One region of the Bacillus sp. AK128 genome, then DNA from elsewhere that is predicted to be linked to it. Evidence: a T-box and tRNA genes for the amino acid it is inferred to sense, from the RefSeq annotation. Region 1 holds a T-box; the other holds one or more tRNA genes.
The links. The T-box of region 1 lies ahead of gltX (glutamate--tRNA ligase). A T-box ahead of a tRNA ligase gene usually reads a tRNA of that ligase, here a tRNA-Glu.
Positions count from the first base shown of each region.

Region 1 (4,431 bases):
AATATTAAGAATATCGACCTTTGAAACCTTTCATACACCTTACATAAACAATGCTGCATATGCCCAATCAGCATTTGAGGCAGATAGTAGGATTTTTTTACGACCAATAGAAGTGAACCGTGCCATAAATAATAGTAGAGCTTAGGCTGGTAGTGCTTAATCTGAAGGTTGTGGCTATATAAAATAGAGTTAAAAATGACCGGGAAAGTGATGTCCGGTCATTTGTTGATATTCTTTTAAATTGGTTAAATGGAATCACCGAAAAATGTCTCCATTCTTGAAAGAACCCTTGTTTCGCCCATTACTTTCATAATATTAAACAAATCAGGTGTATTGGTTCTGTTAGTTAGAGCGACCCTAATTACCATTGCTACATCACCAACATGCCCTTTGTAATTGTTAGGATTGGCTTTATATTGCTTCATATCCTTTGCGAATCCAAGTTCCCCAGCAAGTTCTTTAATATTAAGGAACCAAGCCTCCTTTTCATTATTAAACCGATAAGATTTGCTGAAACCTAGTACAATTTCTTTCGCAACATCAAAATTTACACTTGTAGGTAACTTGTATCCACTCAATACTTTCTTTTCAAACAATTCATCATAAAAGAATGCAATCATTGGCTTCACATCTGACCACTTTGAATAGTCTTTCCTTGGTTTTTCAATGGTTCTTCCTATATTTAGAATGTTTAAAGTGTAATCTTGATTCCTGTCAATTAAACTATAAAGCTCAGAATCAAACTCCTTGGACCAAGTGTATAAATACTCAAGGACTTTTTGACCCGTGAGCCTGGAGATAACATCCTTACTGATGTCATCCAGTTTATTCATATCAAATAAAGCACCACTAGCATTCATTTTCTCAGTATGAATAAAAAACTCTCTAAATGATTGATTAGGATTTGCCATTCTCCATTCTTCAAAGTTGGAATTAATGAGATTCATGAAGTATTCACTGATAGCGATTCCTGGGTATCCTTGTTCTTTGTAGTACTCAGCCGTACCATCAAGATCCTTACGCTTACTAAACTTTCGTTTAGAAGCTCCGATTTGCTTCATGATGGGAGCAATATGACCGAATTCCGGTATTCTAAAACCTAAGGTTTCAAACAATTGAATATGGATCGGCACTGAAGAAAGCCATTCATCGCCCCTAATGACATGGGTTGTACCCATCAGAAAGTCATCTATGGCATGAGCGAAGTGATAGGTTGGTAAACCATCCGTTTTCATAATCACAATATCTTGGTCATTTTCAGGTACCTCAATCGGACCTTTCACCAAATCATGGTACGTTATTCTCCTATCTGATGACCCGGAAGATTTAAGTCTTATAACAAACGGTTTACCATTTAAAATCTCTTCCTTGGCTTGTTCAAAAGTAATATCTCGATGTTTGGCCCATTGACCATAGTATCCTGTTGTTACTTTTATGTCTTGTTGGTTTTCTCTTATCTTTTGTAAATCGTCCGTATCACAGAAGCAGGGATACGCTAATCCATTTCGCACTAGATGCTTAATAAACACCTGATAGATTTGTATTCGTGAGCTTTGTTTATATGGTCCGTAATCCCCCTTATCTTCGCCTGAAAGCTGAGGTCCCTCATCAAAATGAATATCAAAGTATGACAATGAATTAATGATGTTTTCGAGGCTGCCATCTATTTCACGCTTTTTATCTGTGTCTTCGATACGAAGAAAAAATACTCCATTACTTTGGTGGGCTAATCTTTCCGATATTAAAGTTGCGTAAAGTCCGCCAATATTCAATGAACCCGTTGGGCTCGGTGCAAAACGTGTTACCAAAGCCGATGAGGGTAAATCTCTTGGCGGGTATAGTGAATAAATATCAGCAGGTACTTGCCTGACATCCGGAAATAACAGTTCTGCTAGATTCTCATTTGACATAATGGGTTTCTCCTTTAAATACAAAATAAAAAAGCCCTTCATCCTATATAAGGACGAAAGACTTGCTTCCGCGTTACCACCTAAATTGGTTAAAAACCCGCTCATGATACAGCCCTTCATGATCTGGCTGTAAATTTCTTTAACGGGAAATACCCGATAGACCTACTCCAATTTTTCAGTCACTGCTCCAAGGCTTCATTCATTAAGCTCGAATGCCCAATTTCACCAGAATGGGCTCTCTAAGATTCGAGTGATTAATTACTCTTCCTCTTCGTTGCATTTTTACAATATGTTGTATAATTAGAGATACAATAATACATTTTTATCCAATTGTCAATAATACTATTCGGATTAAAATCACAACATTTTGCTAACTACTGTCCTTTGATTGGTAAACCACTCGCTAAAATCGAGAAGTGGTAAGAAGACTACTAATAAAGGTTGAATTATTATTACGCAGTTTGAAAATAATGTACTTAAACAAACGGATTCTATGATCCAAGAAGGATTATCGCTTATTTTAGTTGAAGTTATTAAGCTAAAGGGAAGAATAGTTCAGTGGGTATTATTGTCAAAATCCTCATTAAGTTGTTAGAATAAATAAATAATTGGATAGATAAGGGGAAATGATCACAGGATCTCCTAAAATGATTGAAATGTATAAATAAAAAAAATCATAAATGGAGGATTTTATTTGCGAGGTAAAAAGGCAATCCTATTTGATTTAGATGATACCTTACTTAATAGGGATGGGGCTGTAGAAATACTGTTCTCAATTATCTTAGAAAAGTGTTATGAAAATATTAAACATTCAGTTGCAACCGAAATGTTACATAGATTCAAAGACTATGATAAAGAAGAATACGGCTATAGTGATAAAACAAACGTTTTGGAATCACTTTTTAATTATTTTCCACCCCAATATAGATTGCCACGGGAACACATTCAAGAATTTTGGAATCATTATTTTCCTCAGTGTTTCTCTGTAAACCAAGATGTTTTAAATATCGTCAATTTAATAAAGATGCATGTTAAAGTTGCAATTATCACAAACGGCACAACTCAGAGACAGAATGCTAAAATACATAACACTAATTTAAATAGTTGTTTTGATATCATCATTATTTCTGAAGAAGTGGGATTAAGTAAACCTGACAATCGCATTTTTGAAATGGCATTAAAAAAACTTGATGTCAAACCGGAAGAGGCATTATTCATTGGCGACGATATTGAAAAGGATATTGCGGGTTGTCAAAATGCGAATATTGACGGGATATGGTTCAATCCACATAGAATCAAGAATGATACCAATATAAGACCATATGCCGAAATCGATTCTCTCGATAAATTACTAACTTATTTTACATATTAAGCTTAATCAGATTTTCTTCTTTTTTGCCCAAATAATGATATTAACGTTAGGATTATATGAAGGATTACGTACTATTCAAGCTAGCGGAGCAGTAACATAATAGAACTGATTGAGAATTTAAAATGGCAAAATTATTTTGTTATTGAAAATAGGGGGAGAAAAATGGAATTTTTAATATATGGTGCAATCTATTTAAACCCTATATTTGCTATAGTATTTTGTCTGAATTTAGTAATAATCATTAGGAAAACCTCAGCTAATCCTGAAGCTGAGACTGCAAAACATACATTTTGGATGACTATATCGTTAGCATACATTATTGGAACAATTACAACTGCGATTCTTATGCAATAAAATGGGGAAGTAATTTTTTATGATGAATAGTTAAGAATTTATTCTTACATTACTTTTAGAGTAATTGTTTGTATCATACGCGTTTTCTTCTGTAATTTTAATGTGTGCAAGTTTATAGACGTTAATATAAATATAGATTACTAAGATACCGATAGAAATAAAAATATATGTTATACCTATTTCAGGGATGTATTCCATTCCCAAAATGAAAAAGCTAGATAAAAGTCCACCTAAAGCTCCTACTAACCCAAGAATTGATAAATGTGTTCCTCTACTTTGCTTAGGAATTGCTTTAGCTGTAATCGCTTGTAATGTGGGCAAATAAATTAAACCTCCAACAGATATAAACATCATTCCCAGTAATAAGGATACCGGATGTATAAAATAACTTAAAAAGATATATCCCACTACCAATGATAGTAAACCTATGATTAGACTGCTTCTATCAGAAAGCTTTCTTGTCAGTTTAAGTATTATACCTGCCCCCAAAGTTATTATGATTGTGTCTTCTAGGTTTAAGTATCCAATCATTTGATAACCTGATATATTTAAACCTTCGACAGGATAATTAGAAACGATTCTTATACTTAAATAATTTGGAAATTGTTCTTTAAGAATATTTAATAATAGTTGACCTATACAAAGAAAAATGAATAAGTGTGAAAAAAGGTTAATAATACTAGGTTTTCTGTTTGTTATCTTTTTAGGCTCATCAACTTTGAGATTTAATGATTGATTATTAGATTCTGCTAATATTTCTTCTTTTATAAGGAATTTGGTGAAAATAGCAGAGAT
Region 1 is NZ_CP096379.1:1,800,479-1,804,909, forward strand. It holds gene gltX (glutamate--tRNA ligase) at 246-1,910, opposite strand; T-box leader at 1,957-2,194, opposite strand; gene M1D60_RS08805 (HAD family hydrolase) at 2,623-3,282, shown strand; gene M1D60_RS08810 (hypothetical protein) at 3,445-3,636, shown strand; gene M1D60_RS08815 (MFS transporter) at 3,667-4,431, opposite strand, start outside.

Region 2 (4,431 bases), 2.0 Mb from region 1:
ACCGAATTCAGTCAAACTCCGAATGCCAAAGACTTATACTCGGGAGTCAGACTGCGAGTGATAAGATCCGTAGTCGAAAGGGAAACAGCCCAGACCACCAGCTAAGGTCCCAAAGTATACGTTAAGTGGAAAAGGATGTGGAGTTGCCCAGACAACCAGGATGTTGGCTTAGAAGCAGCCACCATTTAAAGAGTGCGTAATAGCTCACTGGTCGAGTGACTCTGCGCCGAAAATGTACCGGGGCTAAACGTATCACCGAAGCTGTGGAATGTCTAACGACATTGGTAGGAGAGCGTTCTAAGGGCGTTGAAGCTAGACCGTAAGGACTGGTGGAGCGCTTAGAAGTGAGAATGCCGGTATGAGTAGCGAAAGACAAGTGAGAATCTTGTCCACCGAATGCCTAAGGTTTCCTGAGGAAGGCTCGTCCGCTCAGGGTTAGTCAGGACCTAAGCCGAGGCCGAAAGGCGTAGGCGATGGACAACAGGTTGATATTCCTGTACCACCTCCTCACCGTTTGAGCAATGGGGGGACGCAGGAGGATAGAGAATCGCGCGATTGGAAGTGCGCGTCCAAGCAGTTAGGCTGGTAAGTAGGCAAATCCGCTTACCATAAAGGCTGAGCTGTGATGGCGAGGGAAATATAGTACCGAAGTTCTTGATTCCACACTGCCAAGAAAAGCCTCTAGCGAGGTGAGAGGTGCCTGTACCGCAAACCGACACAGGTAGGCGAGGAGAGAATCCTAAGGTGATCGAGAGAACTCTCGTTAAGGAACTCGGCAAAATGACCCCGTAACTTCGGGAGAAGGGGTGCTCTGGTAGGGTGAAAGCCCGAGAGAGCCGCAGTGAAAAGGCCCAAGCGACTGTTTAGCAAAAACACAGGTCTCTGCGAAGCCGCAAGGCGAAGTATAGGGGCTGACACCTGCCCGGTGCTGGAAGGTTAAGAGGAGAGGTTAGCGCAAGCGAAGCTTTGAATTGAAGCCCCAGTAAACGGCGGCCGTAACTATAACGGTCCTAAGGTAGCGAAATTCCTTGTCAGGTAAGTTCTGACCCGCACGAAAGGTGTAACGATTTGGGCACTGTCTCAACGAGAGACTCGGTGAAATTATAGTACCTGTGAAGATGCAGGTTACCCGCGACAGGACGGAAAGACCCCGTGGAGCTTTACTGTAGCCTGATATTGAATTTTGGTACAGCTTGTACAGGATAGGTAGGAGCCTGAGAAGCCGGAGCGCCAGCTTCGGTGGAGGCGTCGGTGGGATACTACCCTGGCTGTATTGAAATTCTAACCCGCAGCTCTGATCGAGCTGGGAGACAGTGTCAGGTGGGCAGTTTGACTGGGGCGGTCGCCTCCTAAAATGTAACGGAGGCGCCCAAAGGTTCCCTCAGAATGGTTGGAAATCATTCGTAGAGTGTAAAGGCACAAGGGAGCTTGACTGCGAGACCTACAAGTCGAGCAGGGACGAAAGTCGGGCTTAGTGATCCGGTGGTTCCGCATGGAAGGGCCATCGCTCAACGGATAAAAGCTACCCCGGGGATAACAGGCTTATCTCCCCCAAGAGTCCACATCGACGGGGAGGTTTGGCACCTCGATGTCGGCTCATCGCATCCTGGGGCTGTAGTCGGTCCCAAGGGTTGGGCTGTTCGCCCATTAAAGCGGTACGCGAGCTGGGTTCAGAACGTCGTGAGACAGTTCGGTCCCTATCCGTCGTGGGCGTAGGAAATTTGAGAGGAGCTGTCCTTAGTACGAGAGGACCGGGATGGACACACCGCTGGTGTACCAGTTGTTCTGCCAAGGGCATCGCTGGGTAGCTATGTGTGGACGGGATAAGTGCTGAAAGCATCTAAGCATGAAGCCCCCCTCAAGATGAGATTTCCCATTCTTTGAAGTAAGACCCCTGAAAGACGATCAGGTTGATAGGTCTGAGGTGGAAGCGTGGCGACACGTGGAGCTGACAGATACTAATAGGTCGAGGACTTAACCATATTTAAACGACATTCTTGCATACGATATTATCTAGTTTTGAGGGAACAATCCCTTATTGGTTTGGTGGTGATGGCGAAGAGGATACACCCGTTCCCATTCCGAACACGGAAGTTAAGCTCTTCAGCGCCGATGGTAGTTGGGGCATTGCCCCTGTGAGAGTAGGACGTCGCCAAGCCAATCTAATTTCAAATAGCTACAGGTAGCATATTGAAATTTTTTTATTTATTCCACCATAGCTCAGCGGTAGAGCACGTCTGAATATGCTTCATCGAATACGCATCAGCGTACCGATTGAGCAACATCTTGGCTTAACACACTGAGATCAGGACGTTCGTGCCATTACAAGCTAAATGCGGAACAAATATTATTGTTATTCCACCATAGCTCAGCGGTAGAGCATTCGGCTGTTAACCGAAGGGTCGTAGGTTCGAATCCTACTGGTGGAGCCATGCTTCCATAGCTCAGTCAGGTAGAGCACTTCCATGGTAAGGAAGAGGTCACCGGTTCGAGCCCGGTTGGAAGCTCCAGACTTTGGTTGAGGCCCATTGGTCAAGCGGTTAAGACACCGCCCTTTCACGGCGGTAACACGGGTTCGAATCCCGTATGGGTCATCACGTTGGGAGATGTAAAAGTTTGTGTCTATAGCACACTTTTACCTCTCTCTTTCCTTTGATGGAGGATTAGCTCAGCTGGGAGAGCACCTGCCTTACAAGCAGGGGGTCGGCGGTTCGATCCCGTCATCCTCCACCATAGATTTTTCACGACAGTGAAAATAAAGATACATATTTATTCCTATTGGGCTATAGCCAAGCGGTAAGGCAACGGACTTTGACTCCGTCATGCGTTGGTTCGAATCCAGCTAGCCCAGCCATTTTTCAAACATATATATGAGCCATTAGCTCAGTCGGTAGAGCACGGTCGAATCATCTTCAGTGATCTATCATCAGCGTACCAATCTGTGATTGGGACGTCTTTAGCTAAGGTAAACCTTAGCTCGAACAAATACCTTTTTTACGAGCCATTAGCTCAGTCGGTAGAGCATCTGACTTTTAATCAGAGGGTCGAAGGTTCGAGTCCTTCATGGCTCATCAGTAAAAGCAAGAATTTATTTCTTGCTTTTTTTGTATTTAAATACCTTTTATAAAAATAGTTTAGCTATAATTATGGAATTTTCCATTCCAAGCTAACGAATATATATACATAATTATGTCGAGTTGAGTCATTCCTATATTTATAGATAAAATATAAGTATAAATAGATTGGAGGAATGAAGATGGAGAGGAAGAGAATTTCAATTGTTGGGGTTCCAATGGATTTAGGTCAAGCCCGTCGCGGAGTTGATATGGGACCAAGCGGAATACGATATGCAGGTGTTGTAGAGCGATTAGAGGAATTAAACTATGACATTGATGACTTAGGAGATATCCAAATTGGTCGACCAGAAAGATTGTCGGTCAAATCTGTTGATAATTTAAGAAATTTAAAAGCAGTGGCTGAGGCAAGTGAAACACTAGGTAATACGGTGGATGAAATTATTGCAAATGATCGTTTTCCACTTGTGTTAGGTGGAGACCATAGTATCTCAATCGGAACCTTAGCAGGTGTTGCGAAGAATTATAAAAATTTAGGTGTCATTTGGTATGACGCTCATGGAGATCTCAATACTGCAGATACCTCACCTTCAGGAAATATTCATGGTATGCCACTAGCTGTAAGTCTCGGTATTGGGCATCCCACTTTAACAAACATAGGTGGTTATATACCAAAAGTTAAACCGGAGAATATCGTAATCATTGGTGCTAGATCATTGGATGATGGTGAGAAGGTACTAATCAAAGAAAAGGGTATCAAGGTTTATACGATGCATGAGATTGACAGAATGGGTATGACAGCTGTTATGGAAGAAACGATAAAGTATCTATCAGAACGTACTGATGGTGTACATTTATCACTAGATTTAGATGGCTTAGACCCTCATGATGCCCCGGGAGTTGGAACTCCAGTAATCGGCGGTATTAGCTATAGAGAGAGTCACTTAGCCATGGAAATGTTAGAGGAATCGAAGCTCATTACATCAGCGGAATTTGTAGAGGTAAATCCAATTCTAGATGACAAAAATAAAACAGCATCTGTTGCCGTTGCCTTGATGGGCTCATTATTCGGGGAAAAATTAAAATAAAAAGTCAGTAAAAAACAGTAAACCAATTAATGGTTACTGTTTTTTATATTTTTAAAGTTCTCATATTTATTTAGAAGTTGATCCAGTGATATGCTTGCCTTAAGTACTTCAGGTGAAGATAGAGCTGATTTTGATGCTAAATCAAACAGTTCCTTTCGGGAATCTTCGATACGTCTACTGATTGCTGTTTCTGTTTCCATGACCCTCAACCCTTTCCTTAATTAATAGTTTCTTTTTCTATTTAACCATTATTTTGAAGTTTTAAACAT
Region 2 is NZ_CP096379.1:4,523,611-4,528,041, reverse strand. It holds rRNA gene M1D60_RS22640 (23S ribosomal RNA) at 1-1,982, shown strand, start outside; rRNA gene rrf (5S ribosomal RNA) at 2,043-2,158, shown strand; tRNA gene M1D60_RS22630 (tRNA-Asn) at 2,358-2,432, shown strand; tRNA gene M1D60_RS22625 (tRNA-Thr) at 2,434-2,510, shown strand; tRNA gene M1D60_RS22620 (tRNA-Glu) at 2,523-2,594, shown strand; tRNA gene M1D60_RS22615 (tRNA-Val) at 2,658-2,733, shown strand; tRNA gene M1D60_RS22610 (tRNA-Gln) at 2,780-2,854, shown strand; tRNA gene M1D60_RS22605 (tRNA-Lys) at 2,999-3,071, shown strand; gene rocF (arginase) at 3,257-4,162, shown strand; gene M1D60_RS22595 (aspartyl-phosphate phosphatase Spo0E family protein) at 4,189-4,362, opposite strand.
Region 2: it has a tRNA-Glu gene. The T-box ahead of gltX (glutamate--tRNA ligase) is inferred to sense a tRNA for this amino acid. The anticodon was not compared.